3 regions of the Pseudoalteromonas sp. DSM 26666 genome follow, and region 3 is predicted to be linked to each of the others. Evidence: predicted binding sites of a transcription regulator. Region 3 holds the regulator's gene; each other region holds the start of a gene.
The links. The regulator sigma-54, encoded in region 3, starts transcription at its own class of promoters, with help from an activator protein. The targets are predictions, from matches to a motif close to GTTGGCACGNNNNTNGNNT.

Region 1: BM380_RS03425 (ferritin-like domain-containing protein) is a predicted target of sigma-54. The motif match lies at 1,529-1,547, and genes of this name have one in related genera.
Region 2: BM380_RS07480 (BON domain-containing protein) is a predicted target of sigma-54. The motif match lies at 1,731-1,749, and genes of this name have one in related genera.

The regions. Positions count from the first base shown of each region.
Region 1 covers NZ_FPAR01000001.1:757,807-761,091, reverse strand. The annotation lists gene BM380_RS03430 (TonB-dependent receptor plug domain-containing protein) at 1-715, shown strand, start outside; gene BM380_RS03425 (ferritin-like domain-containing protein) at 1,047-1,490, opposite strand; gene BM380_RS03420 (LysR family transcriptional regulator) at 1,663-2,601, opposite strand; gene aceK (bifunctional isocitrate dehydrogenase kinase/phosphatase) at 2,618-3,285, opposite strand, start outside.
Region 2 covers NZ_FPAR01000003.1:284,553-287,837, reverse strand. The annotation lists gene BM380_RS07490 (tRNA1(Val) (adenine(37)-N6)-methyltransferase) at 1-280, opposite strand, end outside; gene srmB (ATP-dependent RNA helicase SrmB) at 357-1,583, shown strand; gene BM380_RS07480 (BON domain-containing protein) at 1,823-2,143, shown strand; gene BM380_RS07475 (mechanosensitive ion channel family protein) at 2,878-3,285, opposite strand, start outside.
Region 3 covers NZ_FPAR01000007.1:19,029-22,313, reverse strand. The annotation lists gene rapZ (RNase adapter RapZ) at 1-28, opposite strand, end outside; gene ptsN (PTS IIA-like nitrogen regulatory protein PtsN) at 48-500, opposite strand; gene hpf (ribosome hibernation promoting factor) at 505-792, opposite strand; gene BM380_RS13465 (RNA polymerase factor sigma-54) at 819-2,318, opposite strand; gene lptB (LPS export ABC transporter ATP-binding protein) at 2,388-3,113, opposite strand; gene lptA (lipopolysaccharide transport periplasmic protein LptA) at 3,110-3,285, opposite strand, start outside.

The DNA.
Region 1 (3,285 bases), on a different contig from region 3:
TAATGTAACGCTTGATTACTACTCAATCGATATTGACGACCGTATTGTAATTAGTAATCGCTTAGGCAAAGGTTTATCAAACAGTCTTGATGCCGCGTTACTTAGCTCGGGTGCTGGTGCAGGACAGTTTTTCTTAAATGGGGCTGACACAGAAACGCAAGGTATCGACTTTGTAGCTACATGGAATACAGAAGGCCTAGGCGGCACGCTTGATTTTACATTAGCGGCCAACTTTACCGAAACCGATGTGGTGTCGTTATTTACACCTGCAGGTTCTGGTCTTGAAACCGTGCCAGTCGATGATGTGTTTTCTGATCAAGAAATTTCTATCATCGAAGAATGGCAACCAGAAGATCGCATTAACTTAAGTGCACTTTATCGCCGTGACGACTGGACTGTTAATTTATCACTTAATCGTTTTGGTGAGTACACAGTTGAAGATGGCGGTCGCCAGACTTACGGTGCTGAAATTTTAACTGACATTAAAGTTAATTACTTTGTAACTGATAATTTATCGGTAAACATTGGCGCAAATAACTTATTTGATGTTTACCCTGATGAAAACACCATAGGTAATTCACGTTCAGGTACTATTGTAGATGCTCAAGGTAATACCATTGTCAGCAGTGATGGGGTATTTAAGTACTCTCGTCGTTCAGCGCCATTTGGTTTTAACGGTGCTTACTACTACGTAGGTGCAGAATACCGCTTTTAATAAGGGTCTGTTGACCTTTTTGGATTAAAATTTGTTCAAACTAGGAGCGGTTTAATCGCGGCGCGAGGTTTGTAACCTAGTGGGCTAAGTAAAAACCGAGCAACAAAGAGTAAATCGCCCCTAGGCAGAACCCTTCGGGCAGCGCCTGTTTGGTATTGATGCAGCGTTATCGCCTATTTATGGGGAATAACCACACCACATAGGCTCTGTCTTGCCTAAATACCAAACAGACTGCTGCAAATTCAACCTTAAAAGGTCAACAGACCCTAATAACTCTCCTATTGTTATTTAACAACCAAAGGGCCGTAAGGCCCTTTTATAGTTTTTAAACTTAATGTTTTTGCATTTTACTCATTTCAGCATGACAGCTTTGCATGGTAAGCAATACCTTTGACAGCGCCGCTTCACAATCATGTGATTGAGGCTTTTTTAACGCTGTTTTAATTTCTTCTAAGGTTTTATCTTCTACTTCTTCAAGCTCTTTAATGTAGGTTTGGTCGTTATCGCTAGTAAATGTACTGAGCAAAGCGGTAAATGCTCTGCGTGCTTCTACCGCGAACGAAGAGCCATCTTCACGTGCACCTTGTTGATTAATTGCATAGGGTTGTAAGCTTTCAACACTTACTTTGCGGGCGTCGATCATGCGCTGAAATAATGCACTTACGCTAGGATCTTGTACTTTATCTTGTGCTTTTTCGTAAAAGTCGATACCGCTATTCATTACTTGGATAATGTCGGTGATATGATTTATCTCTTGTCCTTGATGGGTGCTCATAATAATGACCTCTGTTAATTTAAAATACATAGATAACTAAGCAAGCGGCATTCCAACGCGGTTTTATTTTTTAACTAATTGTTTTTCATGGTTTTATTGTTATGGGGAGGTCTAGGCAAGCTTGCTAACATACTGCTAGCAAGCAAAATTTACATAAAAGCATGTAAGAAGGTTATTTAAGCTCTTCAGCTACTTCGGCTACTTTTTGACGTAACCAAATATGGCTAGCATCTCTGTGTAACAAAGGGCTCCATATCATATCAAGTTCAAATGGTGGAATTGGAAAGGGTGGTTCAAGTATTTTAAGCCCCGGATCGTCTACATAAATATTGGCCGCTTTTGAAGGTAAAGTCGCCACTAGGTTTTTTTCTTTCGCTAAATGAATCGCAACATGGTAGTTACGAGTAAACGTGGCAATATTTCGATGCTTCCCAAAATGTGCGAGCGCTTCGTCAACCCAACCCAGCTTTTGCACATCTTTTGGATCCATGCCAACCCCAACACCAAAGCCTGTTTTACTTACCCAAATATGACGGGCTTTTAAATAGCTATCTAGGCTAAAGTTTTCAATAATAGGGTTGTCGGATCTTACTAAACAGCAAAAGCTATCTTTCCAAATTCGCTTATGATGAAACGATTGCGGTAAGTTCTCAAAGCGGTTAATTGCCATGTCTACTTTACCGTTTTCTACATCATGAAAAGTTACATCGCTGGGCGTTAAAATATCTAATGTGGTGTCTGGGGCTTCTTCATGTAATTTCCCTAACAAACGCGGTGCCATGGTACTGGCTGCATAGTCACTGGCCATAATTCTAAACACGCGTTTACTTTGTTTAGCTTCAAATTCGCGATTAGGTGCTAGCGTTTCTTCAAGCGTCATCAAAATACCGCGAATAACAGGCTGTAACTCAATAGCGCGCTCGGTCGGCACCATACCATCACTGGTACGCACTAAAATAGGATCGTTAAAAAGGTTACGTAGGCGTTTAAGTCCATTACTCATTGCCGGTTGAGTAATACTAAGCTGGTTAGCGGCACGAGTAACGTTACATTCGCGCAGTAACGTATCGAGATAAACCAGTAAATTTAAATCTATTTTACTTATATTCATTGTGTGTCCTTAACGTTTACCAGTAATGGATAAAACGCTGTGCTGTAGGATAGGGATAAATATGACTCACCTTTCCATTTTTTATATTTTGTTGTGCTTGTTTCCAAAAGCTCACATCAAGTAGTTCTGGGTGCGTACTGGTTAAAAATTGTTTATATGTTGGGTTAGGCATTACAAAGGTACATAATTGCTCTGGAAATACATCTTGCGGAGCAACCGAGTAACTTTGTTCATCCATCAAATAATCATCATAACTTTTTGCTTTGGGTAGTGCTCTAAAGTTCATGTCTGTTAAATATTGCACTTCATCGTAATCATAAAAAATAATACGTTTGTGCTTACTTACACCAAAGTTCTTTAACAGCATATCGCCAGGGAAAATATTCACGGCAATCATTTCTTTAAGCGCCTGGCCATACTCTTCAATGGCATCGGCGGCACTTTTTTCGTCTGCATTTTCTAAAAACAAATTAAGCGGTGTCATTCGCCGTTCAATGTATAAATGTTTTATGATTAACCAGTCACCTTCAATCACCATCGATGAGCCAATGGTTTTGTGCAACTGTGCTAACAAGTTACTATCAAATCGTGCCAAAGGAAATACGACGTTTGAATACTCTATGGTGTCAGCCATTCGGCCAACACGGTCATGACTTTTAACCAGTTGATAGCGTTTTAATACCG
Region 2 (3,285 bases), on a different contig from region 3:
TAGGCTGATGGTAAATACTAATATCCGGCCAAGGACTTTGCTGGCAATTTTGTAAAGCCTGCTGGTAGGCGGCTTCATCAACTTCAACCGCACTCACCTTTAAATGTGGCGCTCGTTGCTTACACATTAGAGCCAGTAACCCTGTGCCTGTTCCTATATCAAGTAACGTATTTGCGTGGCTTAAATCAGCCCATGCGCCCAGTAAAATACCATCGGTAGAGACCTTCATGGCGCACTGGTCGTGCTCAACCTTAAATTGTTTAAATGCAAAACCAGACATTTTTTCACCTTTTCATTCACCAAGCAGGTTTAAGTGCGTATAATTAACGGCAATTGTCCCCTATTTTTGACACTCTATGCAATTTTCTGAATTTGATCTTGATGATAAGCTACTCAATGCTATTAATAAAATGGGCTATGAAACCCCCACTAGCATTCAACAACAAGCCATTCCTGAGGCGTTGCAAGGACGCGATATTTTAGCGTCTGCACCAACAGGTACAGGTAAAACGGCGGCATTTTTAATTCCGGCAATTCAATATTTAATGGATTTTCCGCGTCGTGATCCGGGCTTTGCACGGGTATTAATTATGACCCCAACGCGCGAGCTTGCTTATCAAATTCATGAACAATGTGAGTTACTTGCAAAACAAACCCAGTTAAAAATTGGGGTGGTTACCGGCGGTATAAACTACGGTACACACAAAGAAATTTTTGAAAATAATAATGACATTTTAATCGCCACACCTGGGCGTTTAATGGAGTATTTGGAAACCGAGAACTTCCACGCAGAAAACGTAGAAATGCTCATTCTTGATGAAGCCGACCGCATGCTCGACATGGGTTTTCGTAAAGAAATGCTGCGCATTTGTGATGAAGCTAAAAACCGTCGTCAGTGCTTTTTATTCTCAGCCACCCTTGAGGGCGATAGCGTAGAATTATTTGCTGAGCGTATTTTAAACGACCCCGCGCTACTTGAAGCCGAATCATCACGCAAAGAAAAAGCTAAAATTCATCAATGGGTTCATTTAGCCGACGACTACCGCCATAAACTAGAGCTATTAGTTAACACCTTAAATGGCCCTGATGTAAGTAAAGCGATTGTGTTTGTAAAAACCCGTGAGCGCCTTGAAACCCTAATTGGTGAGCTTACTAATAACGGCGTAAAAGCTGCGTGGTTACGTGGTGAAATGCCACAAGACAAACGCATGAAAGCCATGGAAAACTTCCACAGTGGCAAAACCCGTATTTTAGTCGCTACCGATGTGGCGGCCCGCGGTATTGATGTAGCTGATATAAGCCACGTAATTAATTTTGATATGCCTCGCACTGCAGATGTATACGTACACCGTATTGGCCGTACAGGTCGCGCGGGTAAAAAAGGTATTGCAATTTCACTCATTGAAGCGCACGACATTGGCATACTTTACAAAGTAGAACGTTACATAGAGCAAAAGCTAAAACGCCGTGTATTTAAAGGATTAGAACCAAAGCATAAAGAAGCCAAGCCACCGGTTAAAAAGCGTAAAGATCCAGTAAAAATGAAAGCAAAGAAAAAAGCCAAAGCTAAAAAGAAAAAATAGCTTTAGCTTTAACACATTTAATTGAGCCGACGTTTGTCGGCTTTTTTGTGGCTTAAAAACAGTGAGTAAGCTATTCATAGTAATATGTAAAAAATACTTAGCTGAATAACTAATTAATAAAATAGTAAGTTATTTCAAATAGTTAATCTTGGAATGAAACTTGTAACCCTATCGAATATACGAGTATTAAAACGCCGAGTAATGGCGTTGTTTTTTAGTAACACACTAAGGATATAGTTATGAGTCGCATTAAATTTACTATCGGTTTTATTTCGTTTTGTTGTTTATTTTTATTAGTCTCTGCTTTTAAAGTCAGTGCAGCAACGCATTTAGCTGTAGTTAGCAGTGTGGCTACACAACCTAATTTACAACAATCTATTACTCATGAATTGCGCACTAACCCAAATTTAAAGTTAGAAAAACTAAACGTACACGTTAATGACGGTGACGTTGAACTTAAAGGTGAAGCCAATAACGGTTTTGAACGCGCTCTTGCACAAAAGTTTTTAGAAAATATGGATGGGGTTAAAATCATTCATAACAAAATTAGTGTCATTTAATACAACTTTTTCTTAACTAATACACTTAACTTATCCCTCAGCGCTGCTTGTTTCTCCAACACAAGCGGCGCTTTTTTATGGTTTGCACAATATAATTCACTGCAGAGCATATTCCCAAGCCAGTTTAAATACTTAATTAAAAGCCTTTTAGTTTACGCACCAATCGCGACGCTCATTGCAGCTGCTTATACTTTTGAAACCTTTGTTTATAGACACTTATTATAAAGAGCTTACATCAAGCTTGGGCTCTAGTTCGGTTGATTAAATAATCTATTTTGAGATGAGAAACCTTATCGATATAGTTTTCTAATTGAGGCGTTTTTAAGGCAGTTAGCGCAAGGCTTTAATTACTTCAGATTATCAATTGGGTCTGTTGTTCTTTCAAGGTTGAATTTGCAGTAGTCTGTTTGGTATTTAGCCAAGGGTGCTGTCCAGGGACATTTACTCTTTGTTGCCTACATGGATGGTGGTAAGGAGCGTGAGCAGGACGCGGAAGCTTTGCTCGGTTTTTACTTATTCTTACCCAGTAGAATAACGCAGGAGCAGTTATCGAGCCCACTAGGCAACAAACCTCGCGTCGCGATTAAATAGCTCTTAGTTTGAACTAATTTTAATCCGCAAAGGTCAACAGACCCTTATATTATTTATTATAAAAAGCGCGTTTTACTTTGTAAAAACGCGCTGATAGTCAGTAACTATTTCCCAATGCTTTTACCTTCGGGGTTTTAAATTATTTACTCACCTTGGCTTGCATAAGTATTATTGTCACCCTCTTTATTTGCTGACTGCTGACTTATTTTATCGCTTATCATGGCATCGAGTTTTTCACCGCCTTTAATACCAAAATCCAACGTACGAATAGGAAACGGAATACTAATATCAGCCGCATCGAGTGCTTGCTTAACTGCCACAACCCCTTTGTGACGCACCGTCATAAAATCAGGCTCACCAGGGTATTTGATCCAAAACCACACCAACAAGTTTATACTGCTATCACCAAAGCCTTCGGCATAAACAGCGGTTTCATTTTTGCGGATCACAAAGTCAAATTGGTTAATTTTGTCGACGATGACCTCACTGGCTTTTTCTATGTCGTCAGCGTAAGAAATACCCACCGGCACTTCTATTCGTCTTACCCCTAA
Region 3 (3,285 bases):
AACGACCGCTTATAATTATTAATTCCATTTATCACCTTTCTTTATTACTACGATTGACTGACGATAACCTGATACAGTTCGCTATCCGATTTGGCGGCGCGTAACTGTTTACAAAATTCTTTATCATTGAGCTTATCAGCAATCGTGGCTAGCGTCTTCAAATGCTGCTGATTATCGCCATCGGGAACAATTAACGCGACAAAAATGTCAACCGGCCGGTTATCAATCGCATCAAAATTAATAGCTGTTTCGCTCACTAAAATCAAAGCAAGGGGCTCTTGAGCTCCACTCATGCGACCATGTGGAATAGCAATGCCTCGGCCAATGCCTGTACTTCCAAGCTTTTCTCTTGCAGTTAATGCATTAAGAATATCTTGTTGTGTTAAATAGGGCAGCTTATTGTGAGCCAATTCACTGATAAATTCTAAAATTCTTTTTTTACTATTAAAAAGGACCGCAGCTTTACTGCAGTCCTGACAGATAAGTGAGCTTAGTTTCATAGTGTTAGTGTCGAGCAAGTTTCTCTTTGTGTTTAATTACTTGACGATCTAGCTTGTCAATGAGCGAGTCTATAGCGGCATACATATCTTGATGCTCAGTAGAGGCAAAAATCTCAGCGCCACTAACATGAACGGTTGCTTCAGCTTTTTGGTTTAGTTTTTCTACATCGAGAATAACGTGCACATTCGTTATGTGATCAGTGTGCCTCTGTAACTTCGAAAATTTACTATTTACGTAGTCTCTAAGCGAGTCGGTAATATCTACATGGCGACCAGTTAAATTCAGTTGCATAAACATTTTCCTCTTTGTTGTACGCCTTAAATCAAACTTTTACGTTGATTAGACGGGGGAATAGCTAGAGATTCGCGATATTTTGCAATGGTTCTCCTCGCTACTTTAATTCCTTGCTCTGCCAATATATCTGCAATTTTACTATCACTCAATGGTTTAGCTGAGTTTTCTGCAGCGATTAATTTTTTAATTAATGCACGTATTGCTGTTGATGAACATTCGCCACCATTTTCAGTACTTACATGGCTTGAAAAGAAATATTTAAGCTCAAAAATGCCACGTGGTGTATGCATGTATTTTTGCGTAGTAACACGCGATATAGTCGACTCATGCATTTCCACCATTTCAGCCACATCGTTAAGCACCATAGGCTTCATAGCCTCAGGACCGTGTTCAAAAAAGGCCTGTTGCTGCTGCACAATACAGTTGGTTACTTTAAGTAGCGTGTCATTCCTACTTTCTAAGCTTTTTATAAACCATTTAGCCTCTTGTAAGTGCGAGCGAATAAACTGGCTATCACCACTTGATTTAACCGTACGCGACATAGCTGCATATTGGCTATTTACTCTGATCTTAGGCATGCTATCTGGGTTTAATTCAACTACCCAACGACCTTTAACTTTCTTAACCGACACATCAGGAATAACGTATTCAGACTCTTCTCTAACAATAGTGTCTGCCGGTTTTGGGCTGAGCGTATGAATCAACGTCATGATTTCTTTAAGCTCATCTTCTTTAAGCTTTGTTTTTTTCATTAACGTGCGATAGTCACGTGCAGCAAGTAAATCAATATGATCGGTTAAGATCATTTTTGTTTCGTTTAAAAAAGGTGTGTCTTTATCAAATTGATTTAGCTGAATACACAAGCACTCTTGTAAACTACGCGCGGCTATTCCCACTGGATCAAATAGTTGAATACGCTTTAGTACCGCTTCTATTTCGTCAAGTTCAACTTCATCTTCGCCGTCGTTTTCTTGGTTAAAGCTTTCTAATATTTCTTCACAGCTAAGGGTTAGAATCCCTGAATCGTCCACAGCTTCTACAATTGCAATAGCTATCGCTTCATCGGTAGGACTAAACGGCGTCAGTTGAAGTTGCCACATTAAATACTCATGCAGCGTTTCAGTCGAAGAGCCTTGATAAATAGATTCATCTTCTGGCATTGGGCCCGATGAAGAGGCAGGCGCAGCGCTCATATATTCATCCCAAGTAACATCCATAGCCATATCATCGCTAATGGTGTCTTTGGTCATTGCTTCGCCGCTATCTTGCTCATACTCGCTAGGTTTATCGTCAGCTGAGGCACTTAGCGTTAAGTCATCGTTATCGGCTTTTTGTTCGTTTTTACCTGCAGTGTCTTCGCTGTAATCGTGTTCTTCAACTTCAAGCAAGGGGTTGCTATCGAGCGCTTCTTGAATTTCTTGCTGGAGATCCAATGTACTGAGTTGCAATAAGCGAATTGCTTGTTGCAACTGTGGAGTCATTGTAAGTTGCTGGCCCATGCGCAGCTGTAATGATTGCCTCATGTATCTCTAACAATCCTTTTAAATTAGTATAATTAATCTTAGCAGATGCTTAGTGTAATAACACACATATTAGAGCTTGAACTGCTCGCCTAAATAAACATCGCGTACTGTTTTATCGTTTAATACATATTCTGGAGTGCCTGATGCAATTAACTCCCCATGAGAAACTATGTAGGCTTTTTCACAAACATCAAGAGTTTCGCGTACGTTGTGATCTGTGATAAGTACGCCAATTCCTCGGTTTTTAAGATGCTCTATAATCTTTTTAATATCTAATACTGAGATAGGATCAACCCCCGCAAAGGGTTCGTCTAAAAGGATAAATTTAGGGTTTGCTGCTAACGCGCGAGCAATTTCAACGCGGCGACGTTCACCACCTGATAAAGCCATACCTTGACTATCGCGGATATGCTGAATGCTAAATTCATCAAGTAAATTATTTAAGGTATCTTCGCGTTGTTGTTTATTTAATTCTTTACGTGTTTCTAAGATAGCCATTAAGTTTTGATAAACAGTCAGCTTTCTAAAAATAGACGACTCTTGCGGTAAATAACCAATCCCTAAACGCGCTCGGCTGTGCATCGGTAATAAAGTAATATCTTTATCATCAATTGATATTTTGCCTTTATCGCTAGGCACAAGGCCTACAATCATATAAAAAGTGGTGGTTTTACCTGCACCATTAGGGCCAAGTAACCCCACAATACTGCCAGCTTCAACCTCTAGGCCAACGTTTTTTACAACTTCACGACCTTTGTAGCTTTTAGCTAATAGCTCTGCTTTTAATGTGCTCATGGTTGACCTTTATCATCTTCTTTTTTATTTTCAACAGGGACTAAAATAGTGTGTACACGGTCTGTTGAGTTTTCGTCTTTTTCTGCGCTAATTAACTGCTGCTCGATATCGTAAGTGATACTTTTAGCTGTTATTTTTTGACCTGCTTGAGCAATGCTTGCATCGCCGATTA